One region of the Pontibacillus yanchengensis genome, then DNA from elsewhere that is predicted to be linked to it. Evidence: riboswitches for the same ligand, from Rfam matches in the RefSeq annotation. Region 1 holds a riboswitch; each other region holds the start of a gene.
What was found. A riboswitch is a leader RNA that binds a small molecule or an ion and turns the genes downstream of it on or off. The one in region 1 is predicted to bind S-adenosylmethionine.

Region 1 (4,259 bases):
AAAGTTCGAGATTATTATACAGATTCTCAACCTAATGGGTTTAAAGGGATTACGTATCACAGTTTTACAGAATGGAGAAACTTAGAGAATAGAAAATAACAGAGGTATTAATACATGAAAAAGCTGCTCTTCATATTAGTGGAGAGCAGTTTTTTACATATAAATACTAACAAATTCTTCAATATCAAACTCTGAAAAGACTGAGATGACTACAAAAATACAATGGCTTACTTTTTAAAAAGCAAATTGGTGCATGTATGTAAATCTATCATGCTATGATGGAATTTAGTTTTTAATTTTGAATAAGGATATCTATTTATATTTGGAGGTATTTTATAATGAGGGCATTACTATTACAAGAAGCAGGAAAGTGGCGTGAGATGGAGATACAAGAAGTTCCAAAACCAGAACCAAATATAAACGAAGTGCTTGTTCGGATTGAAGGTGCGGGATTGAATCCAGTTGATTATAAGGTTGCTACAAATGGTCACCCAGAATGGACTTATCCTCATATATTAGGAGTAGATGGGGCAGGAATCGTGGAGGAGATAGGGAGAGATGTAACAGAGGTGAAACCCGGAGATCGAGTGGTCTATCATGGAAATATGATAAAGGATGGGAACTTTGCTGAGTTTTCTGTTGTACCTTCTCACACGGTTTCCCTTATACCAGAATCCGTTCCATTTGAAGAGGCGGTGGCATTACCTTGTGCAGGATATACTGCTTACCAATCATTGTTCAGAAAAATGACGTTAGAGGCAGGGCAAACAATCCTAATTCATGCTGGGGCTGGTGGAGTAGGTGGCTTTGCCATTCAGCTAGCGAAATATGCAGGGTTACATGTAATCACCACAGCATCAGCAGAAAATCATCAATTTGTTTACCAGCTAGGTGCAGATTATGCGATAGATTATAAAGAACATGACTTTGTCAAAAGAACACTAGAGTTTACAGAAGGACGAGGGGTGCATGCCGTTCTTGATACGGTCGGTTCTGAGAATGCTACTAGGTCAATTGAGACTCTTGCATTTAATGGCCACATTGCATTTATTGCAGGAGCTCCTGATATTTCAAATAACATTGATTTCAAACGTGCCCTTTCGTTCCATCAAGTTGCTTTAGGTGGTGCACATATGGTGAATACTCTGCATCAGCAAAGGGATTTAGCACGAATGGGAAATGAAATGCTTGAGCTACTTTCAGAAGGTCATATCACTTCATTAGTGGAGGATGTCATCTCTTTAGAAAATGTCCCTGGAGCTTTAGACCGATTGTCATCACGACATAGTCGCGGAAAAATTGTAGCTAAGCCATAGAGGGAAGTATTCAAATGACAAGCTTTTGATTAATGGTGTCCTGCTTCACTTATCTATTCACCTAAAATTTTTTAGTTAGAAACAACATTTTATTGGTATGTTATGGTTAAAATGGAATGCGCGAATAGAAAAGCTTAGTCATTGTAGAGAATTATATAAATTTTCTAATAATCTATTGACTTTTCATCTAAATCAGCATATTATGTGAACCAATCATTCATTTTGACAACAATTTTATACCCTTTTTCTTATCTAGAGAGGTGGAGGGACTGGCCCGTTGAAACCTCGGCATCGGTTTTGTAAGCTAGACCGTCTGTTTATCATATACTGTGCCAATACCAGCGGGTGCACAAAGCACTCCGAAGGATAAGAAGAGTACGGTTACATAGTTGCAGTGTGTACCTCTCTTCTTGTCGTAGAAGAGAGGTATTTTCATTTGTAATGAGTGAAGAACGAAAATACGTGAATAGATTATCCCTGCATAAATAGCAGGGAAATAATTTTACACATAAATCCGATTAAACAACTCGGATTACAATGAGATTGGATGTATGAATACGTAAAGGTATTCATAGTAATAAAAATAATAGTTTTCCTTTGTGAGGTGGGTATGTTTGCATTTTCAAGTAACAAATAGTCCTTTTAATGAAGAACAAGTACAGCTCTTAAATCAACTTTTTCCGACGTTAACAGAATCTCAGAAACTTTGGCTAAGTGGGTACCTTGCTGCAGGACAGAGTACAGAAGCAACTGATGTTAACGCACCAGTTGCTCAAGGTGCAACAGAGTCTCAAGCAATCACCCAGCAATCAAGCCAAACTCCAGCTCGAGAGGTTACAGTACTATACGGATCACAAACTGGTAATGCACAAACGTTAGCGGAGGAATTAACACAAAAACTCCAAGAGAAAAACATAGAAGTAACCGTTTCTTCATTGGATGACTTTAAACCAAAAAACATCAAGAAAGTTCAAGATTTACTTATCTTAACCAGTACACACGGAGAGGGTGAACCTCCTGATAACGCACTAACATTTTACGAGTTTATTTATAGCAAGCGAGCGCCAGAACTAGAAGATCTACGGTTTTCGATTTTATCATTAGGAGATACGTCATATGAATTTTTCTGTCAAACTGGTAAAGATTTTGATCAACGACTAGAAGAATTAGGAGGAACACGTTTATATCCACGAGTAGATTGTGATTTAGATTTTGAAGAGCCTGCTGCTGAATGGTTTGAAGGAGTCCTAAATGAATTAGACCAAAGCCAACAATCAAATAAGGAAGTTGGGTCCACAGAAGGTATAAACCCTTCACCTTCCAATACTTCAGAATCTGTATATTCTAAGAAAAACCCATTCAGGGCAGAAATTTTAGAAAACCTTAATTTAAATGGGCGAGGATCAAATAAAGAAACACGACATCTAGAATTAGATTTAGAAGGCTCACAATTATTATTTGAACCTGGAGACGCAGTAGGTATATATCCCGAAAACGATCCTGTTCTAGTCGACAACTTTATTGTAGAAATGAATTGGAATCCGGAAGAACTCATTACCGTAAGTAAGGATGGAGAGCAACAAGTATTGCGAGATGCATTGACCTCGACTTATGAGATTACCAACATAACTAAACCTTTATTAGAGAAGTTGGCTCAGCTAACCAATCATGAGGAGCTTCACTCATTACTAGAATCTGATAAAAGTGAAGAGTTAAAGGCATATATTTATGGGCGTGACTTGATTGATTTAGCTCGTGAGTTTGGACCTTGGGAGGTTTCAGCCAATGACTTTGTGCAAAACCTCCGAAAGCTTCCACCTCGTTTATACTCTATTGCTAGTAGTTTGACGGCTAATCCAGACGAAGTGCACCTTACTATTGGTGCATTAAGATATGATGCACATGGGAGAGCTCGTACGGGGGTTTGTTCCGGGCAGTGTGCTGAACGATTACAACCAGGTGATTCTCTACCAATCTACATTCAGAAAAATTCTAACTTCAAGCTACCCGACACGTTAGATACACCAGTTATTATGATTGGAGCAGGAACTGGTGTTGCTCCATATAGAGCTTTCCTAGAAGAATGGGAAGAGAATGATGCAGAAGGGGATACATGGTTGTTCTTTGGGGAACAGCATTTCGTTACAGACTTCCTTTATCAAATTGAATGGCAAAAGTGGCTAAAAGAAGGGGTTTTAACGAAAATGGATGTTGCTTTTTCCCGTGATACCGAAGAAAAAGTATATGTGCAGCATCGCATGCTTGAAAAAGGAAAAGAACTTTATCAATGGATTCAAGCTGGGGCTTATGTGTACGTTTGTGGGGATGAAAAATATATGGCCAAAGATGTTCATTCGGCTTTGTTGACGATTTTTGAACGTGAAGGCGGAATGAGTGAGGCAGAAGCAGAAGTCTATTTAGCTGATATGAGAAGCCACAAACGATATCAACGTGACGTTTATTAACTGTAGAAAGGGGTTAAAGCATGAGCACAAAAAACGGGCAGCAAGATAAAGCATTAGATGTAATGGAACGAATTAAAAGTGAAAGTAACTACCTAAGAGGTACGTTAGTAGAGGACTTTGCTAACCGTATTACAGCAAGTATTCCAGAAGAACAAACGAAATTACTAAAGTTTCATGGTAGCTACATGCAAGATGATCGAGACCTGCGAAACGAACGTAAACAACAAAAACTAGAACCTGCCTATCAATTTATGATTCGTGTGCGTGCACCAGGTGGAGTAGCAACGCCTGAACAATGGTTAGCGATGGATAAACTTGCAAACACGTATGGGAATGAAACACTCAAGCTGACGACGCGACAAGCTTTTCAACTGCATGGTATTTTGAAGTGGAATATGAAGAAAACTATACAAGAGATAGATGCAGTACTGATGGATAGTATAGCTGCGTGTGGAGATGTGAATCGTAACGTTATGGC
Region 2 (4,259 bases), on a different contig from region 1:
TCCACCCAAATTTCATGCATACGTTTCAAATTGAAAGTGTCCCTTGTTTACTGATTACCGATGGAATGGATGTCGAGGAGAAAGTGTATGCCTTTCACTCTGTGCCATACATGTATCAAAAGGTAAGTGAATATGAAGAAGTATGATAACGTCATGACTTGATTAGAAAGAGCATCGAATTCTAGAGTAGTTCGATGCTCTTTTGTATTGTCAAAAGTGATTACTAGGAAGGTTATAGTCGGTGTGTATATCTGTAAAACACCTTATTTCTTCTGGATAATGTAACATTGGAATAGTTGAACTCTTTACAATATAGGGGGATATTCTTTCATTTGCGACAAAATATAGGTTGATTATATATTTCTCGGGAAATATTTCGACTGGGTTTGCGAGAAGTTTTTAAATTGTTATGAACCAAAGAGGATATTATATTTTTGTAGAGAATTACAAGCAGTAAGCTAATAACAAAAGCAATGGAGCTAGACATCAAATAAAAGCGTAAGAGCCCGTCTAGCACCGTACAAACTGTCTTCCTGTGAGTTAGAGTGAATTCTGGAATGATGGAAGTTCAATTAAGACCGCTGCGTCACGCAGCAACATCGAACCAACCTACGTCGTGTAGGCCGAAAGGAAACACAAGAAGAGTAAAACGATTCGATGTTGACTTATCGTAAGGACGGGCAGGAAGTTTGCTAGTTGCTGGGCTCAAGAGCTAGACATGTAAGCGCCAGAACTTATAATTTCTTTACTTTTGATAAAAAGGAGAGGGCCAATGAATGCCAAGGAGTTGTATGCGTGGTTGGATAGGGTAGAAAAGCGTAATGATTTAGGTCCTTTATTACATGATAGATCATTGGTGGTTTCGTTTTATAGTAATTGTGAGCAGATTTGTTTAGAAATAGAGAATGGAAAATGCTTACTTCATGATATAAAAGGTAGGAACGTTCAGGTAATCGTTGAAGCAGATAGCTATACGTTACAGCTAATATGGAGTGGCGAAATAAAGTTATTAAAGGTGCCCAAACATTTAATAAAAATGAATGGGCGATATAAAGATGTTTTATTGATTGAGGCACTTTTTCACTTGTCTGCTTGATTAGACAAGTTTACTTCCAATAGCTTCAACGATTTCCAGGAACTGTGCTTGGTCACCAAACTGTTTGACAATCTCACCATTTCTATTAATAAGGACCGTGGTAGGTACACCCTGGCAGTTGTAAGCGTCATATATTTCTGTTCCTTTGTCAAAAAGTATGGGTTGCGTCAAAAATTTATTTGCATAATCGATGCCTTCTTGGGCATTTCGTTCTCTTCCCACGACATTTATCGTAATCATTTTTACTTTATCATGGTCCATTGATTGGAAAAGTTGCTCTTTTTTGGGTAAATCTCTACCGCTATCAGGACACCATGACGTCCAGAATGTAAGCACAACATTATTCCCTAAATCATCTTCTAAACTATATATTTCTCCATTCATGTCTTGTAATTCAAAGATAGGGGCTTTCATAATCAAACTCCTTTATATTGACGAATATTCATCCACATGCTAACATAAATCACACTCTTATTAGAATCAACTTATTCATACTATTTCCTAATTAAGAGACATTGATATCAGTTGTGGAAACATATAAAGTTTTAATGTTAAACTTCTTGACCTTATAAGTTTAACCATGCTAGAATCAATTTTAGTGAATAAGTAAGTTAATGCTTTAATTAAATAAAGAACGTGAATCTCTTATCACGAGAGGCGGAGGGACTGGCCCTATGAAGCCCGGCAACCATCAACCATGTTTGAAAGGTGCCAAATCCTGCTAAGTTTTAGACTTAGATAGATGAGAGGACGAAGTGTTTACACATAAACCTTTTTGTCCTCTTGGGCAGAAAGGTTTTTTATTTAAAAAGTAAGAAAGCTTTTAGCACTTACGCTTGTCTTGTCTAAGTAAACCTAAACAATATTTTAACTCTTCAACCATAAATCCAAGTAAAATTATCAGTATAGTCGGAGCAAAAGGGAGGTAATCGACATTGATTTCAATTAAGGAATTACAAAAAGTATTTCAGTCCAGTTCAGGAAATGTTCAAGCGGTTGATGATGTAAGCTTAGATATCGAAAAAGGTGAAATATTTGGAGTGATTGGGTACAGTGGTGCTGGAAAGAGTACATTTATCCGCTTACTCAATCGCCTTGAGGACCCAACTAGTGGAGAAGTCATAATAGATGGAAACGATATTTCAAAACTAAGAGGTAAAGGTCTTCGACATGCAAGACAAGAAATAGGAATGATCTATCAACATTTTAATTTACTTTGGTCAAGAACAGTTAAGGAGAATATTGGTTTTCCGCTTGAGATTGCCAATGTTTCTAAACAAGATAGAGAACAACGAGTAAATGAACTTGTTGATCTAGTTGGACTGTCTGGAAGAGAAAATGCATATCCTTCTCAACTTAGCGGTGGACAAAAGCAAAGAGTTGGGATTGCAAGAGCACTAGCAAATAAACCAAAGGTTCTTTTATGTGACGAGGCAACATCTGCACTTGATCCTGAAACGACGGATTCTATATTAGATCTTCTAACAGATATCAATAAGAAACTTGGCTTGACCATTATTCTAATTACACATGAGATGCATGTTATCCGTAAAATTAGTAACCGTGTAGCTGTAATGGAAGAGGGACGAGTTGTGGAACAAGGTGATGTTTTAGATGTGTTTCGGAATCCTCAACAAAAGGTGACCAAGCGATTTGTTGAACAAGTCATGGGTGATCGAGACCAAGATGATTCGTTACAGGAAATTCTTACACAATATGATTCAGGTCATATAGTAAAACTTCATTTTGTAGGAGAGAAGACAAACCAGGCAGTCATTAGTGAGGTAGCAAAACAATATGATATCTCTATTAACATTCTGCAGGGTAAAATCACTCAGACTCAAAAAGGGGCTTATGGAACCTTGGTCGTTCACCTAACTGGAGAAGAACAAGTTATACAAGAGGCCATTCAATATATTTCTGAAACATCGGTCAAAGTTGAGGTGAATCCAAATGCTTCGTAGTTTATTTCCAAATGTAAAAATGGCAGACTTGATAGAAGCAACGAAGGAAACTATATATATGACAGGCATTTCTGTCTTAGGTACATTTATTTTTGGGATTGCTCTTGGGTTACTTTTATATTTAACTGCAAAAGATGGATTATGGGCAAATAAAATACTGAATTTCATTGTAGCTACGGTAGTCAACGTGTTTAGAGCGATTCCATTTATCATCTTAATATTGTTGTTATTCCCTTTTACGGAATTCCTAATTGGAACCATCAGAGGTCCTAATGCAGCGTTACCTGCCCTGATTATTGGAGCTTCCCCTTTTTATGGAAGGATGGTAGAGATAGCACTGAAGGAAGTTGATAAAGGTGTCATTGAGGCAGCCAAAGGTATGGGTGCAAAGACATCGACTATTATTTTCAAGGTTCTCTTGCCAGAATCAATGCCTGCACTAATATCAGGGATAACAGTTACAGCTATTGCACTTATTAGTTATACAGCGATGGCTGGTGTTATTGGTGCAGGAGGCTTAGGTGACCTAGCTTACTTGAAGGGTTTCCAGAGATGGGATTTTGATGTTGTATTAGTAAGTACCATTTTAATAGTATTAATCGTTTTCTTATTTCAATTTCTAGGCGATTATGTATCAAATAAATTAGATAAACGATAAAAAGGAGAGAGAAATCATGAAAAAATTTCTAACACTACTTGCAAGTACATTATTTATTTTAGTACTAGCAGCTTGCGGAACTTCTGAGGGTAACTCTGAAGAATCATCAAATGGGAACTCATCCGACTCAGCATCAGAGGAAGGTTCTTCTGATCAACAAAGTGAGGAAGTAAAAGAACTGACAATTGGCGCTTCAAGCACTCCACATGCTGAGATTCTTGAAGAAGCAAAACCACTTTTGAAAGAAAAAGGAATTAAACTAAACATTGAAACGTACCAGGATTATATTCTGCCAAATAAAGATCTATCTAGTGGGGCTATTGATGCCAACTACTTCCAACACACACCATATCTTGAAGACCAGAAAAAAGAATTTGGATATGACTTCGCAAGCATTGGTCCAGTTCACATAGAACCAATGGGAGTTTACTCAAAAAATATTAACAGCATTGACGAGATTCCAAAGGGAACAGAAGTGATTATGAGTCGTTCTGTAGCTGACCATGGACGTATTCTTTCTCTATTCGAATCAAAGGGTATT
Region 3 (4,259 bases), on a different contig from region 1:
TTAATTTTTCGTCGCTTTTTTGCTTCATTTCTGTGATTTCATCTTCACTAGCGTCGTCGTACCATTCTTTTGCTTGCTCAGTTGCAATGGGAATAGCACTTCCTTCATCGTACCCTTCATCTAACATAGCATTCGCAATTTCGATGGCTTTTTTTCGGACAGGGGTTTCTAGATTCTTTAATGAACTTGGATAATCATCTGTATCCCAAGGCATTCACGTACACCTCCGCAACAGTATATTCTCTTATAATATACGTTACCGTTCCATTCCTATCCAAAACCACTTACTGAGACGAGGAACCTGTCCCTTCGTCCCAGTACGCGCTATAAAGCTTTCCTAGTTGTTGGTTTAATTCTTCTATCGGAACAATTCGGGCTTTTCGGAACATTTCTCTTCCTTCCACTGATACAATTAAAACAGGTACAGTAAAAATTTCATATTCTCCTGCAATCTCTGGAATCTCATCTGCATCTACATATAGGGTAGATACTTTTTGATAATCTTCCAATAGTTCTTCTACCTGTGGAAGTAAGGAATGGCAAACAGAACAGTTCGGTCTAGAAATATATAATAGGGAAATATCTTCTTGTTGTACGAAGGATCGCACTTCTTCTATTGATTGTGCACGTTTCATTTACATCAACACCTTTTATTTTTCTACCTGTATTATATCAGGTTCTCTTTGTAGAATCGCTATTTTTGCTTACCCCCATACGTATATAAAGGAAGGTCCGCCATATGGTTTATACTGTCGTACAAGGGATAGTACTGATTGTTGTTATATTGAGTTTATTATCTATTGCCTATTTTTCAATAAAAAATGGTATAACCCCAACGCCCACGAACACTCGCGTCAAAAAAGAAGTACTCTCTTTGACCAAGTCTTATCAACCAATGAAGGTCGCTGATTTCGGAGCGGGATTTGGCACCATGGCTTTTGGTTTCGCCAAGACATTCCCTAATGCCAGGGTAGATGCATATGAAACCTCATGGATTCCATTTTTTCTAATGAAGGCTCGCCTACGGATGAGCGATCATGCTAATCTCTATATTTGGAAAAAAGATTTTTTCCACGTCGATTCCTCTCAGTATGATGTGGTCTTTTGTTATTTATACGTTGACGCAATGACGAAGCTTCGTAATAAGGCATCTCCCACTAGACTTATCACTCATACGTTTGCTTTACCAGGTCATCATCCTGAGAAACAAGTTTCAATTGGGGTGACTCCGATTTATGTGTATAAAATGGAAGGTTAGAAACTCGGCGCTTGAGCAAAAACAGAGAATACGAAAACGTGTAAAAAAATCGTGTGATGATAAGTTCATCACACGACCCCACATGAAACGGATCCATTTTTCTGCAAGTACTTTTGGTGGTATTCTTCAGCATCATAAAAAGGTGCAGATTCAGTAATTTCGGTTACAATAGGACGTTTGAAAATCCCTTTATTGGACCACTCTTGCAATTTTTGTTCGGCAATTTCTTTTTGCTCCTCATCTCCATAGAAGATAATGGAACGATATTGCGAGCCTACATCTTCACCTTGGCGATTGATAGATGTTGGGTCATGGCATTCAAAAAATACATCGACTAGTTGTTGGTAGGAGATAATGTCTGGATCAAATTCAATTTTGGTTGTTTCAGCATGACCTGTCGTCCCTGTTTTGACCAACTCATAGGATGGATTCTCAACATGGCCGCCTGAATAACCAACTCGAGTCGTCACAACGCCATTAAGTCGTTCAAAAAATGCCTCTACTCCCCAAAAACATCCTGCCGCAAACAATGCTGTTGCCATAATCATCTCTTCCTTTCTCTGTAACGAAAACTTCTATCGTAGAGATCGACGAGCCTTTTATTTACGTAAAAGACCCCTTTCTCATCCAAGAAAGGGGTCGTAAGTATATAACCGTACGATCCTCTCATCTCCCAAGGTCTTCACCTTGCAGGAATTGGCACCGTTCCAATTAATAATAAATTGATTGAATGGTTGCCGGGCATCAAAGGGCCAGTCCCTCCGCCTCTCTGGATAAGAAGTTAGCGCTATTTAAATTATTTGTTAACACACATCATACATACATTTGGTAGCGAAGTAAAGTAATAAACTACATTTTTTCTTATGAGGTAGTGTATGATGGTCTATGTAAAAACATGATAGTTGTTTTTTATAAATAACCTGCCATCCCATACAGGTGGTTAAGTTCCCGCAGTCGTATCGATTTAAGGGATGGCATTACGTATAAGAATACCACAGGCTTAAGAGAAAGGCAATTAATAACGTGCCACACTTGAACCTGGAGAATCCCTTCCACTTTGTAGAATGGTTTTCCTTTTCTAAAAAGGTAGCTACCCCCTATAATAGGATGAAAAAGGAGTGTTGTTTCATGTTTAAACCAATTGCTACAGATCAAGCACCAGCAGCTATTGGACCTTATTCCCAAGCTGTAGACCTAGGAAATTTACTATTCGTATCTGGACAAATCCCGTTAGATCCAGAAACACAAGCCTTCGTTTCTGATGACGTAAAAGAGCAAACAGAACAAGTGATGAAAAACGTTGGCGCGATCTTGAAAGAAGCCGGCTTGGATTACAAGCACATCGCCAAAGCCAACATTTATCTTGATAACATGGACGACTTCGCTGTAGTAAACGAAGTGTACGCAAGCTTCCTAAGCGAACCATATCCTGCCCGCGCAGCCATTGAGGTAGGACGCCTACCAAAAGGTGCTAAGGTTGAAGTGGAAGCAATTGCTGTGAAGGAATAGTAATACGAAATGGGAGCAAAACAAGTGAGCTGAGGCAGCTCACTTGTTTTTTGTGTGATTGCTATTTGTCAGAATTGGGTGTCTAAGCACGTATATCCGCTGATTTGGCGCAGATATCCGCACTTTTCTGCTCTTATCCGCTACTTTAGCGTTTTCACCTCTACAACACTAATCCTCATCCTTTACATCCATGTCCTCCGGTAGTGGTTCATTCAAAATCTGCTGAACATATTCGCGGTATTTTTCCATTTGTTCGAAATGAGTGTTGAATTGTTCTTTGTTAATTAGAAATTGCTCGCCGTCATGTAAGGAACGGATGCGGTTCTGTTGGACTAGTTTTTCTATATAGGCTTCTGGGAGTTCTAAATATTCTGCTGTTTCTTGTATGGTTAAGTACATAACCTGCCCCCCTCTTCTATCTTGCGTTTTCATCCATATGCGGAAATGGAAGACCTGTATCTACTTCTCCAGTAATACGTTCCGTAGCTACATCATCTCCAGCTAACCACTTATCAAAATCAAAAACAATCCCTGATCTCCACCTAATGCAAACCATGCCTTTTTCTCCTGAGGAAAATACGCTGATGTGTGGATGGTGCCTGCCCAATTTTTGTATTGCTTTGAGAACACACCCTTGTCAGTATCATTTAATAATCGGAAGGCCTCATAGGGAGAGCTCAGCTGATCTTTTTGTTGATTCATCGTATCTAAACGGCGATAGGAATCAGCTAAATAATTTCTGTTTTCGTCTTTCATACATTCAAAATGATTCGTGCATGCATTGGATTGGCGAACTTCGACTCCTCGCGGGGATGTTTCGACCACATAGGTTTGCCCACTCGCATCAAACACAATGTAGCTAAAGGAATGGCGATGCGGAATCTCTTGCAGCATCGCTACCGCTTCCTCAACAGTTGCACAGCTCTCTAAAATCAGCCTTCCAATCATGCAGCAGATGAACCCTTCACCTGGTTTTTTTCGATGCATGAAGTTATAACCAAGTGCTAAGCCTTTTTCATTCATCCCATCCATACGTCCAGTAATACGCTGAGAAGGTCCGATAATAGCATAGCCTTGATCACTTGGCTGGAAAAATACGAACCGACCTTCATACGTTTTTGGCTGATAGTCATAGTTACGCACCATGTAGTCGTCACCGGTTAAGATCGAACAACCTGACTTCACGTAATCAAGACGATACCCGCCAAACTCCATCAACACCCGCTCCATCGGCCAATCCATTGCATCTTTGATTCCGACTAGCTCATCCCAAACACCTGGTGCAAAGCGGAGAATCGCGTCTTTCACTTCCTGCTCTTCTACTGAAAACCTAGGTTTGCGTAGCTTCCACTGTTTCTCTCTATTTTCTACTGTTAACGAATCTTTAAGTAACTCACCTTGCATATATCCAAAATCATAATGCGTACCTCGAAATTGCAAAACATCGCTATAAATTTGCTTCATATGTATCCCTCGTTTTTATGGTGCTAGA

Region 2: it holds a riboswitch for S-adenosylmethionine, as region 1 does, so the genes downstream of both, GLW08_RS18745 (methionine ABC transporter ATP-binding protein) here and GLW08_RS00650 (assimilatory sulfite reductase (NADPH) flavoprotein subunit) in region 1, are expected to answer to the same signal.
Region 3: it holds a riboswitch for S-adenosylmethionine, as region 1 does, so the genes downstream of both, msrA (peptide-methionine (S)-S-oxide reductase MsrA) here and GLW08_RS00650 (assimilatory sulfite reductase (NADPH) flavoprotein subunit) in region 1, are expected to answer to the same signal.

The regions. Positions count from the first base shown of each region.
Region 1 is NZ_WMEU01000001.1:136,777-141,035, forward strand. Features, by position in the region: gene GLW08_RS00640 (poly-gamma-glutamate hydrolase family protein) at 1-99, shown strand, start outside; gene GLW08_RS00645 (zinc-binding dehydrogenase) at 339-1,316, shown strand; SAM riboswitch class I at 1,562-1,689, shown strand; gene GLW08_RS00650 (assimilatory sulfite reductase (NADPH) flavoprotein subunit) at 1,931-3,781, shown strand; gene cysI (assimilatory sulfite reductase (NADPH) hemoprotein subunit) at 3,802-4,259, shown strand, end outside.
Region 2 is NZ_WMEU01000008.1:63,553-67,811, reverse strand. Features, by position in the region: gene GLW08_RS18760 (thioredoxin family protein) at 1-146, shown strand, start outside; gene GLW08_RS18755 (hypothetical protein) at 773-1,096, shown strand; gene GLW08_RS18750 (TlpA family protein disulfide reductase) at 1,097-1,510, opposite strand; SAM riboswitch class I at 1,739-1,845, shown strand; gene GLW08_RS18745 (methionine ABC transporter ATP-binding protein) at 2,032-3,060, shown strand; gene GLW08_RS18740 (methionine ABC transporter permease) at 3,050-3,718, shown strand; gene GLW08_RS18735 (MetQ/NlpA family ABC transporter substrate-binding protein) at 3,735-4,259, shown strand, end outside.
Region 3 is NZ_WMEU01000005.1:111,098-115,356, reverse strand. Features, by position in the region: gene GLW08_RS15270 (DUF2188 domain-containing protein) at 1-214, opposite strand, end outside; gene GLW08_RS15265 (thioredoxin family protein) at 285-635, opposite strand; gene GLW08_RS15260 (class I SAM-dependent methyltransferase) at 740-1,258, shown strand; gene msrA (peptide-methionine (S)-S-oxide reductase MsrA) at 1,327-1,800, opposite strand; SAM riboswitch class I at 1,922-2,038, opposite strand; gene GLW08_RS15250 (RidA family protein) at 2,387-2,767, shown strand; gene GLW08_RS15245 (excisionase family DNA-binding protein) at 2,936-3,166, opposite strand; partial or broken gene GLW08_RS15240 (C45 family autoproteolytic acyltransferase/hydolase) at 3,183-4,231, opposite strand.